3 regions of the Stenotrophomonas sp. GL_111 genome follow, and region 3 is predicted to be linked to each of the others. Evidence: predicted binding sites of a transcription regulator. Region 3 holds the regulator's gene; each other region holds the start of a gene.
The links. Region 3 encodes HrcA, which represses chaperone genes, less so after heat shock. Its sites were predicted from a motif close to TTNGCACTCNNNNNNNNNGAGTGCNAA; they were not measured.

Region 1 (8,060 bases), 2.1 Mb from region 3:
CACCAGTCGGCGGTCATGTTGACGAACACCACGCGCTTGTCCTGGCGCAGGCGGTCGAGCATCTGCGGCGAATACGCCACCACGTTGTCGCTGGCGGCAGCGGCGGCCTTGGCCGGCGGATCCAGCCGGGTCACGCCCCACACCGGCACCAGCGCGGCGAGCAGCAGCAGCGTGGCCAGCAGGCCGCCCACGCGCTGGCTGCGCCAGCGGCTGCGTTCGAACCACCACAGGGCCAGCGCCAGTACCACCAGGCCGCCGAGCACCAACGTCATCGCATCCACGCCGCGCTGCTTGCCCAGCACCCACAGCAGCCAGATCGCGGTGGCGTACATCGGGAACGCCAGCACGTGCTTGAGCGTTTCCATCCACGCCCCCGGGCGCGGCAGGCGCTTGGCCAGCGAGGGCACGAAGCCGATCAGCAGGAACGGCAGCGCCAGGCCCAGGCCCAGTGCCAGGAACACCAGCATCGCCAGCGGCCCCGGTGCGGCAAACGCGTACGCCAATGCCGGGCCCATGAACGGCGCCACGCACGGGCTGGCCACCACGCAGGCCAGCACGCCGGTGAAGAAATCGCCGACCGGGCCACTGCGCGCGGCCAGTGTCTGGCCCACACCGCCCAGGCTGCCGCCCAGGGTGAACACGCCGGACAGGCTCAGACCCACCGCGAACATCAGATACACCAGCGCGGCGATGAACCACGGATGCTGCAGCTGGAAGCCCCAACCCGCCGCCTGGCCAGCCGCACGCAGTGCAAGCACCAGGGCACCGATCGCGGCGAACGCCACCAGCACGCCGGCGGTGTACCACAGCGCATGGCTGCGCGCGCGCTGGCGGCTTTCACCACTCTGCGCCACGCCCAGCACCTTCAGCGACAGGATCGGCAGCACGCACGGCATCAGATTGAGGATCAGGCCGCCGGCCACCGCGAACAGCAGCAGCATCAGCAGGTTGCCCGCCGCCGGGGCGGTCGCGGCCGGTGGCGGCGTGCGCCCTGCATTTTCGGCGCTGGCATCGGGGCTGCTGCTGGCCACGCCGGCGGCGTTGGCATCGGACGCGTTCGGGCGGATCAGCAGCGGCTCGGTGGCGATGCCGGCGTTGTCGCGCTCACGCGCCTGGGCGCGTTTGTCGCGGTTCGGCAGCGGCGTGATCACCTCGCTCTTGGCTGCGGCCTCATCGCCACTGGCATTGACCTTGCCGGCCGGCAGCGACAGCTTCACCCGGCGGGTCATCGGCGGGTAGCAGATGCCATCGGTCTGGCAGCCCTGGAAGGTGATGACCAGGGTGGCATCGTCGGCCTCGGCGCGGCTGCGGCGCAGCGGCAGCTTCACATCGACCTGGTCGAAGTACACCGCCACATCGCCGAAATGTTCATCGCGGTGCGACTTGGCCGCCGGCCACTGCAGCTTGTCGGCGTGGATGCCGCTGGCACCTTCCAGCTTCAACGAGGTGCGGTCGCGATACAGGTAGTAGCCCGGCGCCGGGCTGAAACGCAGCAACACGGTGTTGCCGTCGCCGACGATGGCATCGAAACCGAACGCGCGCTCGGACGGCAGCGGCAGGGCCTGGGCCGCCGCCGCGCCGGGCAGGCGCAGGCCGCCGCCGCTGTTGCCGGCCAGCGGGTTGTTGAACGGCGAGCCGGTGGCGGCGGCCGGCGCGCTGTTCAACGCCGCCATGGCCGTGTTGCCAGCAGCGCCCGCAGGCAGCTTGACCTGCACGCTGCGCTTCTGCGGCGGGTAGCACACCCCGGCATCGGCACAGCCCTGGTAGCGCACTTCCAGCGTGACCGTGTCGGTGCCATCGGCGGCCTTGCCCGGCAGCACGGCGATCAGGCGTTCGCGGTAGGTTTCCACTTCACCGAAGAAGTCGTCGTGGTGCTTCTTGCCGGCCGGCATCTGCAAGGCCTCGGCGGCGAAGCCGGCATCGGGCTTGACCGTGGTGCGGTGCCGATACAGGTAGTAGCCGGGGGCGATGTTCCAGCGGATCTCGATCCGGTCGCGGTCCCGCGCCTGCGCACTCAGGCCGAATGCCTCGTCCACCGGCAACAGGTCTTTCTCGCTGACCGCCAGGGCCGGCAGGGAAACCACGAACAGCGCGCATAGCGCGGCAATACGACGAAGCAGCGTCATCAATCAGTTTCCTCACGGGTCTGCGCCCGAATCCAGTCCAGGTACGCCGGCAGGCCGGCGCGGGTTTCGACCGCAATGCACTCGGGGAGTTCATACGGATGCAGGGCCTGCACGCGCGCGATGGCGGCGTCCAGGCGGCTGCCGGTGGTCTTGATCAGCAGTTGGACCTCGTGGTCCTCGCTGATTTCACCGTGCCAGCGGTACGTCGAGTGCGCCCCGTCCAGGCGGGTCACACACGCCGCCAGGCGTTCTTCCACCAGCGCATGGGCCAGCCGCGTGGCGCAGGCCGCGTCGGGGCAGGTGGTGAAAAGAATGAATACGGGATCGGCGATCGACATGACCGCCGAGTATAGGACCGTGCGAGCCGATTGGTCCGACCGGCGCCGCATGGGCGCCGGTCGGCGAGGCTCAGTTGGCCAGCTGGCAGGTGGCCGGCTTGGCCGAGGTGAACAGGCCCGGCGTGGCCCATTCGGGGTGGTCGATGAACGGGTTGCGGTTGCCCTGGAAGCTGAACACCACTTCGTTGCGGGCACGTTCGGCGGCATCCGGCGGATCGGACAGGTGCCAGTCGATCAGGGTCGAGAGCAGGCCCATGTAGGCCGGCGAGGCCGAGGTCTTGACGATCTTGCTGCGGTCGTCGGTGAGTTCCAGGTCCGGTTCGGACTGGCCGGTCTTGGCGTCTTTGCCCCCTTCATAGCGGATGGCCATGTACATCACCGCACGCGCCATGTCGCCCTTGCGCTTGCCCCACACCTCGAACGAACCGCCATTGCCGTCGGGGGTACGCACCCAGTTGGAATTGCCCGGGTAACCGCCGCTGCCGCCGCCAACGCCGTTGTTGGCTTCGGTGGCACGCTCGCCGCAGTTGCTGTCGCATTTGGCGAACGGCTTGTTGCCGCGGTCCGCGTTCCACTGTGCATCGGTCAGGTACAGCATGTGGGTGTCGGTATAGGGCGCATACGGCAGGCCCTTGTCACCGGTGGTGCTGGCAAAACCCAGCGAGTTCGGCCAGGTGTGCTCGCGGTTGTAGGTCAAGCCGCTGCCGGTACCCGCGCGGCCGCTGACCTTGGTGTAGCTGTGGTTGCGGTAGGCATCCAGGATCTTGCCGCTGTTGTTGGGATCTTCGTCGGCGATCTCCAGGATGGTCCAGGTGCTGGTCCCCGAGCCGCTGTACGGATACGCGGTATGGCCCTTGATGGTTTCATGCAGCGAGCAGCGCAGCTGGCTGGGGGAGGTGGTGTTGACCCGCGAGTAGTAGCTGCCCGGATCCGGATCGGGGCCCGGCCCGGTGCCGCCGGTGGCCACGGTGAAGGCGATGCGCGTATCGGCCGCCGGGTGGGCGCCTTGTGCATCGCTGATGCGGCTGGCACGGATATCGAAACGGCAGGCTTCGCCGGCGATCAGCGCGGTGTTGGTGGACAGAGAGAAGGTGCTGCCGCTGCTGGCATGGGTCAGCGGTACCGTGCCGGACTGGCCGCAGCTGAGCACGAAGGCGCCGCTGGCCAGGGTCACCGTCTCGCTGAAGGTCACGTTGAGGTCGGCGGCCGCCGGGAAGGTGCTGGCGCCCTGTTCCGGGGTGGTCAGGCGTACCGACGGCGGCGTGTTCGGGCCGGTGCCGCCACCGCCGCTGAAGGTCTGGCCGGTGTTGCAGGCGCCGAAGGTCTGCGCGGCGGACTCGGCCCAGGTGAAGTGGCTGTACTGGCTGCCGCTGCCGGTGAGCTGCAGGGAGGTACCCGGGGCGGTGCTGTTGCTCTCGCTGACCGGGATGTTCTGGCTGGTCAGCCCCGCAGCGGGACCGCCGGCCGCGGTGATGGTGCCTTCATAGCTGATGAACTGGACCACCTTGCCGCTGCCATCGACCAGCGCGATGCCGTCATTGGCACCGTTCTGGAGGCCGTTGGTGGGGTAGGTGACGGTGGCGAGGGTGGCTTTGCCGCAGCTCGCCGCAGTGCCGGCCGGGACCGGGTTGTTGGCGTACACGGCCGCGGCCGAGGGATTGCTGCCGTTGTACAGGTACAGCCGGTAGCTGCTGAGGTCCTCACCGGCGGTGGCCACCACCTCGATCGCCTCGCCGACATCGCCGGCGGGGGTCGAGTCGTCGTAATGCAGTTCATTGATGAATACATCCGCCTGGGCGGTGCCGGCAGCCAGTGCCATCAGGCAACCCAGGGACAGCGGGGTGAGCAACCTCATCTACTACTCCTTGTGATTGGGTGTCGCCGGCCGAATCTACCCAATCCAGATGACACCTCTATCGATATGTCGGAATCGACCTCTGACACTGAGACGTGCGTCAAGAAAACGGCGCTTCTTTCCCTCTGCGGAAAAGCCCACGGGGCATTGTTCCGTGGCAGGCCCCGCGGTGGGTGGCTGGGGCGCGGGCCCCGATGCCCTTGCAGGCGAATGTCCTCCGGCGCCGGCCTGCGGCCGTCCCCTCCTCCTTTACTTCGCCCGCAAGGGCATCGGGGCCCGCGTACCACGTACACGGGCGCCTCTTTGCTGGCGCTCGGTTTTACAAGTGCGTTCCGAAGCCTTGCCCCCTTGGTGGGTGGCAGGCGACTGGGCAAAGTAAAGGAGGAGGTGACGGCCGCAGGCCGGCGCCGGGGGACATTTGCCAAGGCGCCTGCCACCCACCAAGGGGGCCCCAACGCTCGCCTCACACCCGGAACGAAGCCAGCAGTGCTCTTCGCGGAAGGCCGCCAGCCCATGGAACCGCGCAGCCCGCTGCTGTTGCCCTGGGAGCGGGACACCCCTCCAATGGAAGAAGAACCAAAAATTTGACCCGCAGCCCTTGAAAGGGATGCCGCCAGCCTCATCTCTGCTGTGTCCCGCAGCGTCGGGTTTTTTCGTAAGCGTTGCTGGCAGTCGCCTGGTGCGAGTGCTAACATCGCCAGACTTTTTCTGACCAATCAATAACTTAAAGGGTCTCACATGAGCATCAAGCCGCTTCACGACCGCGTCGTGGTCAAGCCGATCGAAGCCGATGAAATCTCGTCCGGCGGCATCCTGATTCCGGATTCCGCCAAGGAAAAGTCGACCAAGGGTGAAGTCGTGGCCGTGGGCCCGGGCAAGCCGCTGGACAACGGCAGCGTCCGCGCGCCGTCGCTGAAGGTCGGTGACAAGGTCATCTACGGCCAGTACGCCGGCAGCAGCTACAAGGCCGAAGGCGTCGAGTACAAGGTCCTGCGCGAAGACGACATCCTCGCCGTCATCGGCTGAGTTTGACGCTGCCGGGCCTGCCCCGGCGCTTTCGCTTCCCCCGTTCAATGCAGTCGGGCATGGTCCGGCTCTACCAAAAAGGTAATCGCAATGGCTGCCAAGGATATTCGTTTCGGTGAAGACGCTCGTTCGCGCATGGTGCGCGGCGTCAACATTCTCGCCAATGCCGTCAAGGCCACCCTGGGCCCGAAGGGCCGCAACGTCGTGCTCGAAAAGAGCTTCGGCGCCCCGACCATCACCAAGGATGGCGTGTCCGTCGCCAAGGAAATCGAACTGGCTGACAAGTTCGAGAACATGGGCGCGCAGATGGTGAAGGAAGTCGCTTCCCGCACCAACGACGACGCCGGCGACGGCACCACCACCGCCACCGTGCTGGCCCAGGCCCTGATCCGCGAAGGCGCCAAGGCCGTCGCTGCCGGCATGAACCCGATGGACCTCAAGCGCGGTATCGACAAGGCCGTCGTGGCCGCCGTTGCCGAGCTGAAGAACATCTCCAAGCCGACCACCGACGACAAGGCGATTGCCCAGGTCGGCACGATCTCGGCCAACTCGGACGAGTCGATCGGCAACATCATTGCCGAAGCGATGCGCCGCGTGACCAAGGAAGGCGTGATCACCGTTGAAGAAGGCTCGGGCCTGGAAAACGAGCTGGACGTCGTCGAAGGCATGCAGTTCGACCGCGGCTACCTGTCCCCCTACTTCATCAACAACCAGCAGTCGCAGACCGCTGACCTGGACGATCCGTACGTGCTGCTGCACGACAAGAAGATCTCCAACGTGCGCGACCTGCTGCCCGTGCTGGAAGGCGTCGCCAAGGCCGGCAAGCCGCTGCTGATCATCGCCGAAGACATCGAAGGCGAAGCGCTGGCCACCCTGGTGGTCAACACCATCCGTGGCATCGTCAAGGTCGTGGCCGTCAAGGCACCGGGCTTCGGCGACCGTCGCAAGGCGATGCTGGAAGACATGGCCGTGCTGACCGGCGGCACCGTGATCTCCGAAGAAATCGGCCTGTCGCTGGAAAAGGCTACGATCAAGGACCTGGGCCGCGCCAAGAAGGTGCAGGTTTCCAAGGAAAACACCACGATCATCGATGGCGCCGGCGAGAAGGCCAACATCGAAGCGCGTGTCACCCAGATCAAGACCCAGATCGAAGACACCTCGTCCGATTACGACCGCGAGAAGCTGCAGGAACGCGTGGCCAAGCTGGCCGGCGGCGTTGCCGTGATCAAGGTCGGTGCGTCGACCGAAATCGAAATGAAGGAAAAGAAGGATCGCGTCGACGACGCCCTGCACGCTACCCGTGCAGCCGTTGAAGAAGGCGTGGTCCCGGGCGGCGGTGTTGCCCTGGTCCGTGCGGTCACCGCGCTGGCCGGCCTGAAGGGTGCCAACGAAGACCAGAACCACGGCATCCAGATCGCCCTGCGCGCGATGGAAGCCCCGCTGCGCGAAATCGTCGCCAATGCAGGCGAAGAGCCGTCCGTGATCGTCAACAAGGTCAAGGAAGGCACCGGCAGCTACGGCTACAACGCGGCCACCGGCGAATTCGGCGACATGCTGGAATTCGGCATCCTGGACCCGACCAAGGTGACCCGTTCGGCACTGCAGAACGCTGCCTCGATCGCCGGCCTGATGATCACCACCGAAGCGATGGTGGCCGAGTCGCCGAAGAAGGATGACGGCGCTGGCGCCGCTGGCGGCGGTATGGGCGGCATGGGTGGCATGGGCGGCATGGACTTCTGATGCCGCAGCCGGCCTTCGGTCGGCACGCATCGGTCCGGTAGGTGCCGGCCCCCGGCCGGTACCCACGCGCCACAGTACGACGAAGAACCCCGCCGCAAGGCGGGGTTTTTTTGTGGACGGGCGTCAATAGCGCAGCTTACCGTCGCAGGCAGATCCACCCTGCGCCTGCGCTGATCTGGATCCTGGAATCCCGCATTGCATCGGCACCAAGGATGAGCGCGGGCTGCTTGTCCAGGCCCAGCGAGGCAAATACGGGCAGCGCACTGATGCGGACCTCCAGCGGTGCGTGTCGCCATTTACCGGCATGGAGCTCTGGCAATGTGTAGAGCCAGGTAGGCATGACGGTGCCGCCTAGTCCACGGGTACCTTTCTCGCGGACCCGCAGGCGGGTATCGGTACCATCGGTACGCAGGCCCAGTGCGCGCGCTGCGGCATCGTTGAGCACCGTCTGCGCTGCGCCGGTATCGATCACGGCTATCGCGGTGACTGCGGACTTGCCCAGTTGCATCTGTACGAAGGCGAAGCGGCGCAGCGTGGCATCGCGCGCTGGCAATGCGTTGGTCGTGCACATCTCGTCGCGCGGGATCGTGCCCGGCGGCTGAAGCAGGACCTGCTGCGCTGAGATGTTGAAGGTAGTGTCGTACGCGTCGGTGATGTCATTGCCGAGGATGCCATCGATGCGGTTGCCGTCAGCGCTTGCCAACCCGCTCAGGTCGGTTTCCATGGCAGCGGCGGTGAACAACAACGTACCCAGTCGCCACTGCGTGCTCCGGGTCCGTCGCAGGATCGTACTGCGATCAGTGGCACCCTCAACGACGACGTCCTCGGCTTCCACATCTTCCAGACTCGCACGTCGCGCAGCCGCCTGATCAATGACTGTCGCGCCAGCTGCACTGTCGATCACAAAGTGCAGCGGTTCCACGCTTTGGCCCAGCTGCACGGCAACGGTGGGATGACCATCGCGCATCCACGTTG
Region 2 (8,060 bases), 2.2 Mb from region 3:
CAACGCGATTGTCTATGCCAAGGACAACCGCACCATCGGTGTCGGTGCCGGCCAGATGAGCCGCGTGTACTCGGCCCGTATCGCCGGCATCAAGGCCACCGATGCGAACCTGGTGGTGGAAGGCTCGGTGATGGCCTCCGATGCGTTCTTCCCGTTCCGCGACGGCATCGATGCCGCGGCCGCTGCCGGTATCAAGGCGGTGATCCAGCCGGGCGGTTCGATGCGCGACGCCGAAGTGATCGCCGCCGCCGACGAACACGGTCTGGCGATGGTGTTCACCGGCGTGCGCCACTTCCGCCACTGAGCACGGGAGCGACACGGATGTCCGCATTTCGATACAACACCCTCACGGTGCTGGCCCTGGCCGGCACCGTCCTGCTGGTCGGCTGCACCCCGGCCAATGAACCGGCCGCGGCGCCGTCCGCCGCCACGCCGTCGACCACGCCCACCGCCGCCCCCGTGCACGTCAGCCGCACCGCGCGGCTGCAGGCGTTCCTGACCGAACGTTATGGCAAGGCGGCCGTGCTCTCGGGCCAGTGGCGCGGCAGCTGGACCCAGGATGGCGATACCCGCGCCACCGATTGGCAGGTCTGTGCCGAGCAACCGGTGGTGACCGGCGACAGCTGGCAACAGCTGCTGGCCGTGTGCGGTTCGCCGCTCGACGGCGCCCATCCGGATCCAGGTGCGATCGACTTCTTCGTCCTGCGCCCCAGCGGTGATCGTTTCAGCATCGCCGCCGAGCTCACCGGACAGAACTTCGGCAGCCAGGGCCAGCCCGGCACGGTCAGCATCATCCGCGCCGGCAGCGACTTCTACGGCTTCCGCATCGAGCATGGCTGGTTCGGCCAGGGCTATTCGCTGATCTCGCAGACGCTGGTTCTGCCCGGCCCGAACGGCATGGTCGAGGCCGGCGGCCTGCGCAGTCACATCGACAATGCCAGTGCCTACGACTGCGACGATGCAGACGCGGACGCGGACTGCCGCGACAAGCTGTTCAATCTGGATTTCAGCCTGGACTTCGACAACAGCGACCCGGCCGCACGGCAATGGCCGCTGGTGGTGGAAGAAGCCGGCAGCAGCTGCGGTGGCAAGCCGATGCACCGCACGCACCGTTTCACCCTCGACCCGAAGACCTGGACCTACAGCTTCCCCGAGGCGCTGCAACGCGAAGGCTGTGAGTAAGGTGTCGCGGTGAGCCCGCGCCGCAACGCCGGTGCAGGCCGGGGCCTGGGTTGGCTGGCCCTGGCGGCGGGGCTACCGGTCCTGGTTGCCGGCTGTGACAACAGCACGCCCATCGCCGACGCCGGCAAGCCACGCCGGACGCTCGACAGCAGCGTGCGAGTGGAGCAGGCCGTCTACGTCAGCGGCACGCCCGAACAGCGCCTGCTGGGTTTCCTGCACGCCCGTTATGGCGACAACGCCACCCTGGACGGTGCCTGGAAAGACCGGTGGCAGGACACCGAGGTGGATGCCGAGCGCCCGGTCACGCGCAGCGTGTGCGCGCGTGACACGCTGGACACCGACGGGCAGCGCCAGACCCTGCTGGCGGTGTGCCAGAGCCTCGACGTGGCCGCCAGCGTGGAACCCGGCCGCATCGACCTGTACGTACTGCGGTTGGGCAGCGACGAGGCGGGCGCCGCACAGGGCAGCCTGTTCGACCAGTTGATGGCCGACCATCCGCCACTGCAGGTGATCGCGCAGCGACTGCAGGGCCAGTACGGGCGCGAAGGCGTGCCCGGCACGGTCGAGATCGAGGCCCTCGGCCCACAGCGCCATGCCTTCCGCATCCATCACCCGTGGCAGGGCCGCGGCACCATGCTGCTGTCGCGCACTTACATCGCCGTGCACAGCAGCCGCCTGCGCGAGGTCGCCCTGCTGCACGAACACATCGACAACCGCGCCGCGCAGGACTGCACGGACGCCTCCAGGTTCTGCGATGACACCGCATTCGACATCGATTTCAGCATCACCGTGGGCCACGCCGATGCGGTGGACGGCTACTGGCCGTTGAGCGTCCGCGCACGCGGCCAGGACTGTGCCGGGCCTGCCCAGGAGTACCACGTGCTGCCCTTCGACCCGGCCACGCGCAGCTATACGGTGCCCGAGGCGCTGCAGCGCACGTCCTGCCCGGAGTGAGCCGCGTCCACGGCAATGCAGGCCCCGCCCGCACCGCGTAAAATCACCGCCCTGCCCCCTCTTACGCGAGAACTGCATTGAAGATCCTGGTCATCGGCGCTGGCGGCCGCGAACATGCCCTGGCCTGGAAGCTGGCCCAATCGGCCAAGGTCAGCGAAGTGCTGGTGGCACCGGGCAATGCGGGCAGCGCGACCGAACCGAAGTGCCGCAACGTGGCCGTAAAGGTCACCGACCTCGACGGGCTGCTGGCCCTGGCCGCCGCCGAAGGCATCGGCCTGACCGTGGTCGGCCCGGAAGTGCCGCTGGTAGCCGGTGTGGTCGACCGCTTCCGCGCCGCAGGCCATCGCATCTTCGGGCCCACCGCCGCCGCCGCCCAGCTGGAGGGCAGCAAGGCCTACGCCAAAGACTTCCTGGCCCGCCACAACATTCCCACCGCGTTCTACGCCGTGCACACCGAGGTGGAGCCGGCACTGGCCTACCTGCGTGAAAAGGGCGCGCCGATCGTGGTCAAGGCTGACGGCCTGGCCGCCGGCAAGGGCGTGATCGTGGCGATGACCCTGGCCGAGGCCGAAGACGCCGTGCGCGACATGCTCTCCGGCAATGCCTTCGGCGACGCCGGCGCACGCGTGGTGATCGAAGAATTCCTTGATGGCGAGGAAGCCAGCTTCATCTCGATGGTGGACGGCCGCACCGCGCTGCCGATGGCCACCTCGCAGGACCACAAGCGCGTCGGCGATGGCGACACCGGCCCGAACACCGGCGGCATGGGCGCGTACTCGCCCGCACCGGTGGTCACCGATGACGTGCATGCCCGGGTGATGCGTGAAGTGGTCAACCCGACCGTGCAGGGCATGATCGCCGACGGCATTCCGTTCACCGGTTTCCTCTATGCGGGCCTGATGATCGATGCCAGCGGCGCGCCGAAGGTGATCGAGTTCAACGTGCGTTTCGGCGACCCGGAAACGCAGCCGGTGATGCTGCGCCTGCAGTCGGACCTGGTGGAACTGGTCGAAGCCGCCATCGACGAGCGCCTGCACGATGTACAGGCACAGTGGGACCCGCGCCCGTCGCTGGGCGTGGTGATGGCCGCCGCACCGTACCCGGAAACGCCGATCACCGGCGAGGTGATCCACGGCCTGGACGCGGTGCCGACGACGGCCAAGGTGTTCCATGCCGGCACCACGCTGGATGCGCAGGGCCAGGTGCTCAGCGCGGGCGGCCGGGTGCTGTGCGTGGCCGCGTTGGGCGACAGCGTGAGCGATGCGCAGGCCAACGCGTACGCCGGTGTTGCCGCGATCACCTGGGACCACGAGTTCCACCGCAACGACATCGGCTGGCGCGCGATTGCGCGTGAGCGCAGCTGACCGGCGCCTTCGTCGTGCATGGCAATGGCCCGGCCATGTCGGGCCTTTGAGTCGCCCAAAGAAAAAGCCCGGCAATCGCCGGGCTTTTGCATGTCATGCAGTGCGAACGATCACGCGGTAAACAGCGCCTTCATCTTCTTCAGCGCGTTCGCTTCCACCTGGCGGATGCGTTCGGCCGACACGCCGTACTCATCGGCCAGTTCCTGCAGCGTGACCTTGCTGTCCGCGTCCAGCCAGCGACGGCGGATGATGTCGCGCGAACGCGCATCCAGCTCGGCCAGGCCTTCGCGCAGCAGCTGCAGCTGGTTGTCTTCGCTGTCTTCGCGCTCGTAGGCCATCGACGGATCTTCGGCGTCGGCCATCAGGTACGCAGCCGGCGACGGCGGCGCATTCTCGTTGTCATCGTCGCTGGGCGCATCGAAACCGATATCGCGGCCGGACAGGCGCGACTCCATCTCGAGCACTTCGCGCTCGGACACGTTCAGGTCCTTGGCCACCGCACGCACTTCGGCCGCGTTCATCCAACCCAGGCGCGTCTTGGACTTGCGCAGGTTGAAGAACAGCTTGCGCTGCGCCTTGGTGGTGGCGACTTTGACGATGCGCCAGTTCTTCAGGATGAACTCGTGCATTTCGGCACGGATCCAATGCACCGCGAACGACACCAGGCGTACGCCCATGTCCGGGTCGAAACGCTTCACCGCCTTCATCAGGCCGATGTTGCCTTCCTGGATCAGATCGCCCAGCGCAAGGCCGTAGCCGTTGTAGCCACGGGCCACGTGCACCACGAAGCGCAGATGCGAGTGGACCAGTTCGCGCGCGGCGTCCAGGTCCACGTCGTCGCGGAAGCGACGGGCCAAGTCCTGCTCGTCATCGACCGACAGCACCGGGATCTGGTGCACGGCACCGATGTAGGCGTCCAGCGAACCGAGCGCACTGGGAATCGGGAGATTGTTTGCCACAAGGGCAGTAGAGGTGTTCTGGCTCATAGGGCTCATCTTAGCAGTCCGGTTATTCGACTGCTAAAGGGGAAAAAAGTTCCAGCGTTCTGTTGATGCAACGCTGGCGCTGATTACCCCACTACGCTACCGCGAAATGATGACAGTGGCGAGCGGCGGCAAATAGCCTTGATTCATCTATTAAATCAATTAGATAGCCTGAAACACCAGGCCAAACCGTGTGCTTTTTGGCTGAACATCGGGCTGGGAAGGCCTATTCAGGTTACAGATGTTGTCCGACATTCAGCCGGGCATGGCCCGGCTCTACCAAGGCCCTAACACCGACGTTCATGGACCCACCGAAGCCAACCGCCGAAGCCACCCTCTCCGGTAGTGCCGAGCCATGCTCGGCAGGCCAGACAACACCGAAGCCCACCACCGGCCACCGCCAACACCCGACCCGACCCAACACCCCACCGCGCCGCCCCCGACCCCACCGCCCCGCTGCCCCACCCACCCTACGCCTCGCTCAGCCCTCCACATCCAACCCCGCACGCGACGGCAGCGCCCAATCAATCCGCCCCAGGTTGCGCCGGCCCAGATACTCGTTGGTCGCCGAGAAATGCCGACACCCCATGAACCCCCGGTGCGCCGACAGCGGCGAAGGATGCGGCGCCTTCAACACCCGGTGGCGGCCGGTATCGATGACCTTGCCCTTCTGCTGGGCATAGCTGCCCCACAACAGGAACACCAGGCCTTCGCGCTCGCGGTTGAGCGTGTCCACCACGTGGTCGGTAAAGCCTTCCCAGCCGCGGCCCTGGTGCGAGCCGGCCTTGGCCTCTTCCACGGTCAATACCGCGTTCAGCAGCAGCACGCCCTGGCGTGCCCACGGCAGCAGGCAGCCATGGTCCGGGCGCGGAATGCCGAGGTCGGCTTCGATCTCTTTATAGATGTTCAACAGCGACGGCGGCACCGGTACGCCGGGCATCACCGAGAAGCTCAACCCATGCGCCTGGCCATAGCCGTGGTACGGGTCCTGGCCGAGGATCACCACCTTGACCTGCTCGAACGGGGTGGCATCGAAGGCGGCAAAGATCTGCGGGCCCGGCGGGAACACATGCGCGCCTGCCGCTTTGCGCTGGCGCAGGAAGCCGGACAGTTCACGCATCTCCGGGCGCAGCAGCCAATCGCCAATACGCGCCTTCCAGCTCGGTTCGAGCTGGATGCTCGGTTGGGTTTCGTCGTTCATCGCACCACGGGTTTGTCGTTGAGGCGGGCCAGGCGCAGCTGGAACAGCACCTTGGTGATCAGCAGGCGTTCTTCGATCGGCTTCTGCACCAGATCGTTCGCACCGGCCTGGAGCAGGCTGGACTGGTTGTGCGGGTTGCCATCGCCGGTCATCACCAGCACCGGCAGGCGGCGCTTGCCGTAGCCGAAGTCCACGCGCACGCGCTGCACCACATCGCGGCCGCTGAGCTCGCCCTTCAGGGTGACGTCGGTCAGCACCAGGTCGATGCGGTGGCTGCTACGCCCCAACGATTCGGCGGTGAGCAGCGCGAACGCATCCTCGGCGGTCATCACGTGCAGCACGCGCAGGCCCTGGCGCTCGAGCATGCGCTTGGTCGCCTCGGCAACCACGCGACTGTCCTCGACATACAGGATGGTGGCGCCGGGAATGGTTTCCGGCTGCACGTAGCCGCGGATGAAGGTCGCCAGGGCTTCGTGGCCCAGCGCCTTGTCGAAATAATCGGTGACGTACTCGGTGAAGCGGCGCTGTTCCAGATGCTGCTGCGCGTCACCGGATACCACGATCACCGGCACGTAGGCCTGCCCGGCGGTCTCGCGGATGATCCGCGCCAGCGCCAGGCCATCGCCGTCGCTGAGCGTGAGCGAGGTGGTCACCAGGTTCACCGGGCCAGCTTCCAGCGCCTGGCGGGCTTCCTCGATGCTGGCGCAGCCGACGACGTCCACCGCCGGCAGTTCGCGTTGCAGCACATCGGCAATCAACTTGCGGACCAGCTTGGAACCGTCGACCACCATCACGCGCGGTGCGTCGTCGGCCAGGTGCTTCAGGGCTTGCGGACGCATGCGGGCCTCAGGTCTCGGTCGGTCGGGTCTGGCGCAGGAAATGCCCTGTCACCAGCCATGCGCCCAGCCAGCCCAGCACCACGGTGCCGAGCAGTACGAACGAAGAATGCAACAGGTCCAGCCCGTGCAGCACGAACGGGCTGGCATAACTTTCCGACAGCGCCGCCAGCGGCGGGCGCAGGGCCAGCCCGGCCACGCCGATCAGCGCCAACGCCAGCGCACCGGCGCCCAGCCCATACCAGGCGCCCAGGTACAGGAACGGGCGGCGGATGAAGCCATCGCTGGCCCCCAGCAACTGCAGCACGCCGATTTCGTCGCGACGGGCCTGGATGTCCAGCCGCACCGTGTTGCCCACCACCAGCGCCGCGCCCAGCCCCAGCAGCACCGACAGCACCTGCACCAGCCGCGTGCCGAAGCCCAGCCACGCATCCAGGCGCTTGCGCCACAGCGCGTCGTGCTGCACCAGATCGGCCTGCGGCAGACCTTCCAGCGACTGCGCCAGGCGCGCGTCATCGGCGCCATTGGCCGGGGTGACGATCAACAGGGTCGGCAGCGGGTTGTCGTGCAGCGCATCGATCGCCTCGCCCAAGCCGGCGCTCTCGCGCAGCTCGGCCAGGCCCTCGTCGGGCGTGCGCGCCACCACCTCTGAAACATCGGCGCGACCGCGCAGGCTCTCGGCGACCTGCTTGGCACTGGCCGCATCGACATCGGTCTTGAGGAACAGGTTGATGTCGCGCGACTGCTGCACGCTGCCGGCGAAGTGCTTCAGGTTGTCCAATGCGATCGACAGGCCCAGCGGCAACGCCAGGGCCAGCGCCATCACCATGATGGTCAGCAATGTCGCCCACGGCTTGCGCCAGGCGCGGCCGAGGCTGAACACCACGCTGTGGCCATGGTGGTGCAGCCACACGCCCAGACGCGAAGGGGCGGCGGCTTCCTTGTTGGGGGCCGGCTTGGCAGTGGCAGTGCTCATTCGGCCAGGTCCTGCGGCGAGATGTCGTCGATCAGCTTGCCGTGATCCAGGATCAGCACGCGCTTGCGCATGTGCCGCAGCAGCGCCAGGTCGTGGCTGACCACCAGCACGCTGGTGCCACGCTCGGGCAGTTCGGCGAACAGCGCCATGATTTCCGCGGCCAAGGTGGGATCGAGATTGCCGGTGGGTTCGTCGGCGACCAGCAGCTTGGGTTCGCTGACGATGGCGCGGGCGATGCCGACGCGCTGCTGCTCACCGGCCGACAGCTGCGACGGCAGCGCCTTTTCGCGGTGGCCCAGGCCCATGCGTTCGAGCACCGAACGGACCCGCTTGCCGATCTCGGCGCGGCGCGTGCCACGCAGGATCAGCGGCAGGGCCACGTTCTCGGCGATGCTGCGGTCCATCAGCAGGCGATGGTCCTGGTAGACCGCGCCCACCTGGCGGCGGTGCCGCGGGATGCTGCCACCGCGCACCTTGAGCAGGTTGCGCTCATCGAAGATCACCGCGCCGCGGCTGGGCCGCTCGTCGAGGTGGATCAGTTTGAGCAGGGTGCTCTTGCCGGCA
Region 3 (8,060 bases):
TCGTGGTGCTCGGGCGTGGCCTGCACGCATTCGGCTTCCAGGGCGCTGCACAACTGCTGCACCCACGGCTGCCAGCGCGACAAGCGTGCCTCGCAGACCACCATCACCCGCCCCTTCAGGGTGGGCGCCTTGGGCGGTGCGGTCATCGGATGCAGGCCGACCACCTCGGCCTGCGAGGTCAGCATCGCGGCCACCGGTGCGCTTTTGACCGAGGTGACGTCCAGCCACAGTCGTCCGGCTTCGCGCCCCGCCGAGCGGCGCACATAATCGGCGATCAGTGCCGGGGTATGGCGGATCGGGGCGGAGAACACCAGCACGTCGGCACGTTCGAGCAGGGTCTCCGGATCCTCGGAGTGCGGGTCGGCCGGATCATGGCCAATGACCTGCAGGCCCATCCGCTGCTGCAGGAAGCCGCGCAGCCAGCGCCCGTAGGCACCGGCGCTGCCGACGATGCCAACGACAACCGGTGCTGCACTCACGCCAGCCGCTCGGGAACGAAGCGACGCGGCAGGGCCAGTGCGGCCGGCGCGGCGGCCAGCACATCGAACTCTTCGTGGCCGTTGGCCAGGGTGGTTTCCAGCGCGACGTGCACGCCGGCGATCGCGCGCGAGATGGCCTGTTCGAACGATTCACCGCGCAGCAGGAACGCCACCAGCAGCGACATCAACACATCGCCGGTACCGGCCACGTCCACCGGCAGGTGCGGCGAGGACCAGCGCCAGATCGCCTCGCGGCTGACCGCCAGGGTGACCAGCTGGCCGGGCTCGCCACCGACACTGTGAGCAAGCACCCACTGCGGCCCACGCGCGAGCAGCGCCTGCGCGGCGGCGATGGCATCGCCCTCTTCCAGGCTGGGCATGCCGGTGAGACGGCCCAGCTCGAATGCGTTCGGGGTGACCAGCCAGGCATGCGGCAGCAGCCGTTCGGCAAACACGGCTTCCAGCCCCGGTTCCACGTAAGGGCCGGTATGGGTATCGCCGATGACCGGGTCCAGGCAGTAGCGCAGCTGCGGCGAGGCCGGCAGTACGTCATCGAGCCAATCGGCGAAGGCCGCGCCATTGCCGACGCTGCCGAAATAGCCGGATACCAGCATCCGCGCCCGCTGCGGCAGGCCGCGTTCGCTGGCCCCCAGCAGGAGTTCGGCGAACCAGTCGGCGGGCAGCACGCGGCCGCGCGTAGTCGGGTAGAACGGCGCATTGCTCAGCAGCGTGGTGGGCACTTCGGCCACGCGTACGCCCAGCGCGCGCAACGGCGGCACCGCGGCACTGTTGCCGGCATAGCCGTAGACCAGCTGCGACTGTACCGAGATGACGTCGACCGGCGACGGACCGTCCGGGCGCTGGCGGCGCCCGTGGACCAGGTGGCTTTCGAGGGATTCGTTCATGCCGACATTTTACGCCTGCCAACCCGAACGGCGCAGAGTGCGGGTAGCGCCGCCCTGCGTCGGACAAGAGATGGTTCTATCAACAAAAGCGGATTCGCTCTGGGTGTGAGGCGAGCGGTGGGCTTTTCGCGCAGACGGGAGAAAGCCCAAAAAAAGGCCCCCTGTCGCCAGAGGGCCTTCGTTACATCGCTTGAATCGCGTACAGCTTACGAGGTCATGCGGTCCCAGAACCCCTTCACGCCGTCGATGAACGTCGCCGACTTCGGCGAGTGCTTGCGCGCTTCGTCGCCGGTGAAGGTGGTTTCAAACTGCTCGAGCAGCTTGCGCTGTTCGGGGGTCAGGTTGACCGGGGTTTCCACCACGACGCGGCAGTACAGATCGCCCTCGCTGCGGCTGCGCACCGAGCGCACGCCCTTGCCGCGCATCCGGAACAGCTTGCCGGTCTGGGTTTCGGCCGGGATGCGGATTTCCGCATAACCGCCCAGCGTGGCCACGCGCACGGTGTCGCCCAGCGCGGCCTGCGAGATCCGGATCGGCACTTCGCAGTGCAGGTCGTCGCCGTCGCGCTGGAAGATGGCGTGCTCGCGCACCCGCACTTCCACATACAGATCGCCCGCCGGAGTACCGGCCGGACCCGCCTCGCCCTCACCGGACAGGCGGATGCGGTCGCCGCTGTCGACGCCCGCAGGCACCTTCACCGACAACACCTTGTCTTCCTCGACACGGCCATTGCCGTGGCACGTCTTGCAGGGGTTCTGGACGATTTTGCCGCGGCCGTTGCAGTTGTGGCAGGCCTGCTGCATGGCGAAGATGCCGCGCTGGATGCGCACCTGGCCATGGCCCTTGCACACGGTGCAGGTCTCGACCTTGCCGTCTTCCGAACCGCTGCCGTTGCAGTCGTCGCACTCGGCCAGGGTCGGAATCTCGATGCGGCGCTCCACGCCCATCACCGCCTCTTCCAGGTCCAGCTCCATCACGTAGCCGATATCGGCCCCGCGACGCGCCTGGCGCTGGCCACCACCACCGCTGCCACCTCCGAAGATGTTGCCGAAGATATCGCCGAAAATATCGTTCATGTCCGGGCCGCCGGGGCCACCACCGCCGCCGCCCATGCCGTGCTCGAACGCAGCATGGCCGTGGGCGTCGTACATGCGCCGCTTGTTGCTGTCGGACAGGGTTTCGTACGCTTCCTTGCACTCCTTGAAGGAGGCTTCGGCCGCGTTGTCGCCCGGATTGCGGTCCGGGTGGAACTTCATCGCGCAACGGCGATAGGACTTCTTCAGTTCTTCGTCGTTGGCGGTGCGGGACACGCCCAGCACTTCGTAATAATCGCGCTTGCTCATAACTTGAATCGGTATCCGGCAGTCGGGATGCGTCCCCGACAAACCGTGTTACGGCTGCCAGGATCTACGGGGGATACGACAACGGGACGTTGCCTGTGCAACGTCCCGTGTCGGGTCCGGATCAGGACTTCTTGTCGTCCTTGACTTCGGTGAACTCGGCGTCGACCACATCGTCGTGCGCGCCGTTGTTGGCACCGGCGTCCGGGCCCGGAGCGGCACCGCCCTGCTCGGCCGCAGCCGAAGCGGCGAACAGCGCCTGGCCGGCCTCTTCCAGTACCTTCGACTTGGCTTCGATCTGTGCCTTGTCGTCGCCCTTCATCGCGGTTTCCAGGTCGGCCAGGGCCGACTCCACCTTGCCGATCACATCGCCACCGACCTTGCTGCCGTGCTCGTTGATCGCGGTACGGGTACCGTGGATCAGCGCGTCAGCCTGGTTGCGGGCCTGGACCAGCTCATGGAACTTCTTGTCTTCTTCGCGGTTGGCTTCGGCGTCGGCGACCATGCGCGCGATCTCGTCCTCGGACAGACCCGAACCGGCCTTGATCTCGACCTTCTGTTCCTTGTTGGTCTTCTTGTCCTTGGCCGACACGTGCAGGATGCCGTTGGCGTCGATGTCGAAGGACACTTCCACCTGCGGCAGGCCGCGCGGCGACGGCTCGATGCCGGACAGGTCGAACTTGGCCAGCGACTTGTTGAAGCGGGCCTGTTCGCGCTCACCCTGCAGCACGTGCACGGTCACGGCCGACTGGTTGTCCTCGGCGGTGGAGAACACCTGCGAGGCCTTGGTCGGGATGGTGGTGTTCTTCTCGATGATCTTGGTGAACACGCCACCCATGGTTTCGATACCCAGCGACAGCGGGGTCACGTCCAGCAGCAGCACGTCCTTGACGTCGCCGCCCAGCACGCCGCCCTGGATCGCAGCACCCAGTGCCACGGCTTCGTCCGGGTTGACGTCCTTGCGCGGTTCCTTGCCGAAGAACTCGGTGACAGCCTGCTGCACCTTCGGCATGCGGGTCTGACCACCGACCAGGATCACTTCGTTGATGTCGCTCGAACGCAGGCCGGCATCGTTCAACGCGACGCGGCACGGCTCGATCGACTTCTTGATCAGGTCTTCCACCAGCGCTTCCAGCTTGGCGCGGGTCAGCTTGATGTTCAGGTGCTTCGGGCCCGACGCGTCGGCGGTGACGTACGGCAGGTTCACTTCGGTCTGCTGGCTGGTGGACAGCTCGATCTTGGCGCGCTCGGCGGCGTCCTTCAGGCGCTGCAGGGCCAACGGATCCTTGCGCAGGTCGATGCCCTGGTCCTTGTTGAACTCGTCGACGAGGTACTCGATGACGCGGTTGTCGAAATCTTCGCCGCCCAGGAAGGTGTCGCCGTTGGTGGCCAGCACTTCGAACTGCTTCTCACCGTCGACGTTGGCGATCTCGATCACCGACACGTCGAAGGTGCCGCCGCCCAGGTCGTACACCACGATCTTGCGATCCTTGTTGTCGCCCTTGTCCAGGCCATAGGCCAGCGCGGCCGCGGTCGGCTCGTTGATGATGCGCTTGACTTCCAGGCCGGCGATGCGGCCGGCGTCCTTGGTCGCCTGGCGCTGGCTGTCGTTGAAGTAGGCCGGCACGGTGATCACCGCCTCGGTGACGGTCTCACCCAGGAAGGCTTCGGCGGTCTTCTTCATCTTCTCCAGCACGCGGGCGGAGATTTCCTGCGGCGCCATCTTCTTCGCGTCGCTGGTCTGCACCCAGGCATCGCCATTGTCGTGGGCCAGGATGCCGTAAGGCACGTGCGCGATGTCCTTCTGGACTTCAGCGTCGGTGAACTTGCGGCCGATCAGGCGCTTGACGGCGTAGAAGGTGTTCTTCGGGTTGGTGACGGCCTGGCGCTTGGCCGAGGCGCCCACCAGCACTTCGCCGTCCTTGGTGTAGGCGACGATCGAAGGCGTGGTGCGGTCACCTTCCGAATTCTCGATGACGCGGGCCTTGCCGCCGTCCATGATCGCCACACACGAGTTGGTGGTGCCGAGGTCGATACCAATGATCTTGCCCATGAGGGAGACTCCTGAAAATTTGGGGAACATCCGGCAGCTGCCGGGTTATGAATGGGATGTGGGGGATGGCGGGAACACATTCAAGCCATCCGCCGAACACTGTGTCCGGTGGCGGCGCAACGCGTTCAGCGTCGCGCCAGCCCGGCCGCCCGGGTCAATCGCGGGCGACGACGACCAGCGCCGGGCGCAGCAGGCGGTCGTTGAGCAGGTAGCCCTTCTGGAACACCTGGACCACGCTGCCGGGCGCCGCGCCGGGCGCGTCGACCTGGCTGATGGCCTGGTGGTGTTCCGGGTTGAAGGTCTGGCCGGTCGGGTCGAGCAGGGTCAGGCCATTGTCGGCGGCGACCTTGAGCAGCTGCTTGTAGGTCAGCTCCAGGCCTTCGCGCAGCGGGCTCGGCTCGCTGCCGGCGGCATTCAGGCCGGCGTCGAGGCTGTCGAACACCGGCAGCAGCTCGCCCAGCAGCTTTTCGTTGGCGAAGCGGCGCGCCTGTTCCACGTCGCGGGCCACGCGCTTGCGCTGGTTGTCCAGGTCGGCGCGCTCGCGCAGCGACTCGGCCTTGAGCAGCGCCAGCTCGTTATGCAGGGCATCGTACTGCTGCTGCAGGGAATCGGCCGAGGCCTGGGCGGCGTCCGGCTGCTGGGATGCGATATCAGACTGGTCTTGGTTCATTTCCGGATCCTTGGCGGTGACTCCCCGCCTCCACCCACCCCTATATGGGCGTGGCCTCCGGTTTCAAGAGCTTCGGGACAATTCAGGCCTTGTCGCGGGACAATCCTGCCCCGCCCGGCGAGCCCAGCGCAGCCCCCAGCACCTGGGCGGTAGCCTCCACCAGCGGGATCATGCGGTCGTAGGCCATCCGCTTGGGCCCGATCACCCCCAGCACGCCCAGCACCTGGCCATCGGCCGAGTACGGCGCGGTCACCAGCGATACGCCCTCCAGCGGCATCACCCCGGTCTCCTCGCCGATGAAGATGCGCACGCCCGGGGCCTGGATGGTGCGTTCGAGCAGCTGCAGGATCTCGCGCTTGCTGGCGAAGACCTCGAACAGCTCGCGCAGGCGCTCCAGGTCGGACAGGTCCTGCACGCCCATCAACCGGGTCGCCCCGGCCAGCACCATGTCATCGGCCGGCGGCACCATGGCCTGCTCGGCCAGCTCGATGCTGTGAGCCAGCAGCTGTTCCATTTCCGACTGCGCATCGCGCAGCTCCAGCAGCAGCCGCGCGCGGATCTCGGCCAGCGGCCGCCCGGCGCAGTTCGCGTTGAGGTAGTTGGCCACCTGTTCCAGCTCGCCCGGCTCGAAGCTGCGGCGCGGCTCGATCACCCGGTTCTGCACCTCGTTGTCGGCGAACACCAGGATCGCCAACACCCGGCGCGCGTCCAGGGCCACGAAATCGATATGGCGGAACGCGAACTGCTCCCGACGTGGCGCACTGACCACGCCAACGAAGTGGCTCATCGCCGAGAGCAGCTCCGAGGCGCTGCCCAGCAGGGCCTGGGTGCCGCTGCCGGTGGCCAGCTCGCTGCGCAGCCGGCTCAGGTCACCCTCCCCCGGCGGCTGCATCTTGACCAGGCTGTCCACGAACACCCGGTAGCCATGCGCGGTCGGTACCCGCCCGGCCGAGGTATGCGGCGAACTGAGCAGGCCGAGGTCTTCCAGGTCGCCCAGGATGTTGCGGATGGTGGCCGGGCTGACATCCAGCCCAGCCAGCCGCGCCAGGGTCTGCGAGCCGACCGGCTCGCCGTCCTGGATGTGGCGCGCGATCAGGGTCCGCAACAAGTGGCGGGCGCGTGGCGCAAGATGGGTGGCGGAAGGGTGCATGGAATCAGCCTGTGAGACGCCACCTTAGATAATGGCTGTCGGGGCCGATGGCAAGCCATTGGAGCATCCCCTCGCCCATGCTAGCGTTGCGCGGCTCGAGAACCCAAGAACATGCTCAGACATCTATCGATCAAGGATTTTGCCGTCGTCCGCGCTACCGAACTGGAATTCGGCGCGGGCATGACCGTGGTTTCCGGCGAGACCGGCGCAGGCAAGTCGCTGATGGTCGACGCGCTCGGCTTCCTGTCCGGACTGCGCGCCGACAGCGGCGTGGTCCGCCACGGCGCCGCTCGTGCCGAACTGTCGGCCGAGTTCGCCCCCGTCGGCGACGCCCCGGCGTGGCGCTGGCTGCGCGAGAACGAACTCGACGACGACGACCAGTGCCAATTGCGCCGGGTGATCCGCGCCGACGGCGGTTCGCGCGCCTGGATCAACGGCCGCCCGGTCACCCTGGGCCAGCTGACCGAACTGGCCGCGATGCTGGTGGAGATCCACGGCCAGCACGAACAGCAGGCGCTGTTGTCGCGGCCCTCGCAGCTTTCGCTGCTGGACGCCTACGCGCGCAACGATACCGAGCGCGGCCAGGTCCGCCAGGCCGCCGCGCGCTGGCAGGCGCTGGTGGACGAAGCCGAGGCGCTGTCGCGCCAGGGCGACGTCAGCGACCGCATCGGTTTCCTGGAACACCAGCTCGGCGAACTGCAGCGCGAGGACCTCGAACCGGCCTCGATCACCCAGCTCGGCAGCAGCCACCGCCGCCAGGCCCATGCCAGCGCGCTGATCAGCGCCTGCGACGTGGCCGCCAGCCGGCTCAACGGCGATGACGACGTCTCGGTGCTGCAGTTGCTGCAGCAGACCCGCCACGAGCTGTCGCGGGTGGCCGAACACGACAGCCGGCTCGGCGAGGTCGATGCCCTGCTCGACAGCGCCGCCATCCAGCTGCACGAAGCCCTGTCGCTGCTGGATCGGGTCCACGACGACCTGGATGCCGACCCGGAGCAGTTCGAGGACATCGAACGCCGGCTCGGCCGCCTGCACGACCTCGCGCGCAAGCACCGGGTCCCGATGGAGGCCCTCGGCGAGCAGCGCGATGCAATGGAAGCCGAAGTGGAACAGCTGCGCGGCGCCGACACCCGCCTGCAGGCCCTGGCCGGGGAAATCGACCGCGCTGCCGGCCAGTGGCAGGCCGTGGCCGCCACGCTCAGCGCCAGCCGCCGCACCGCCGCGGCCGAGCTGTCGCACACCACCACCACCCTGATCGGCGAGCTGGGCATGGGCGGTGGCCAGTTCCTGATCGAGATCGAGCCGCAGGCCGTGGCCAAGCCCGACCCGAACGGCGCCGAGCGGGTCGAGTTCCTGGTCGCCGCCAATGCCGGGCAGCCCCCGCGCGCGCTGCGCAAGGTGGCCTCCGGCGGTGAGCTGTCACGGATCTCGCTGGCGATCGAAGTCGCCGCGCTGGGCCTGGA

Region 1: the regulator HrcA is predicted to act here: its motif matches at 4,985-5,011, upstream of AC3IPM_RS17420 (co-chaperone GroES).
Region 2: the regulator HrcA is predicted to act here: its motif matches at 4,497-4,523, upstream of rpoH (RNA polymerase sigma factor RpoH).

Annotation. Positions count from the first base shown of each region.
Region 1 covers NZ_CM174421.1:3,921,224-3,929,283, reverse strand. The annotation lists gene AC3IPM_RS17435 (protein-disulfide reductase DsbD family protein) at 1-2,126, opposite strand, end outside; gene cutA (divalent-cation tolerance protein CutA) at 2,126-2,464, opposite strand; gene AC3IPM_RS17425 (endonuclease) at 2,535-4,319, opposite strand; gene AC3IPM_RS17420 (co-chaperone GroES) at 5,058-5,345, shown strand; gene groL (chaperonin GroEL) at 5,436-7,085, shown strand; gene AC3IPM_RS17410 (aspartyl protease family protein) at 7,222-8,060, opposite strand, start outside.
Region 2 covers NZ_CM174421.1:3,973,547-3,981,606, forward strand. The annotation lists gene purH (bifunctional phosphoribosylaminoimidazolecarboxamide formyltransferase/IMP cyclohydrolase) at 1-304, shown strand, start outside; gene AC3IPM_RS17645 (hypothetical protein) at 322-1,182, shown strand; gene AC3IPM_RS17650 (hypothetical protein) at 1,192-2,136, shown strand; gene purD (phosphoribosylamine--glycine ligase) at 2,214-3,500, shown strand; gene rpoH (RNA polymerase sigma factor RpoH) at 3,611-4,486, opposite strand; gene ung (uracil-DNA glycosylase) at 4,965-5,684, opposite strand; gene AC3IPM_RS17670 (response regulator) at 5,681-6,523, opposite strand; gene ftsX (permease-like cell division protein FtsX) at 6,531-7,496, opposite strand; gene ftsE (cell division ATP-binding protein FtsE) at 7,493-8,060, opposite strand, start outside.
Region 3 covers NZ_CM174421.1:1,782,218-1,790,277, reverse strand. The annotation lists gene AC3IPM_RS08315 (prephenate dehydrogenase) at 1-479, opposite strand, end outside; gene pdxY (pyridoxal kinase) at 476-1,384, opposite strand; gene dnaJ (molecular chaperone DnaJ) at 1,591-2,727, opposite strand; gene dnaK (molecular chaperone DnaK) at 2,849-4,777, opposite strand; gene grpE (nucleotide exchange factor GrpE) at 4,932-5,447, opposite strand; gene hrcA (heat-inducible transcriptional repressor HrcA) at 5,530-6,597, opposite strand; gene recN (DNA repair protein RecN) at 6,709-8,060, shown strand, end outside.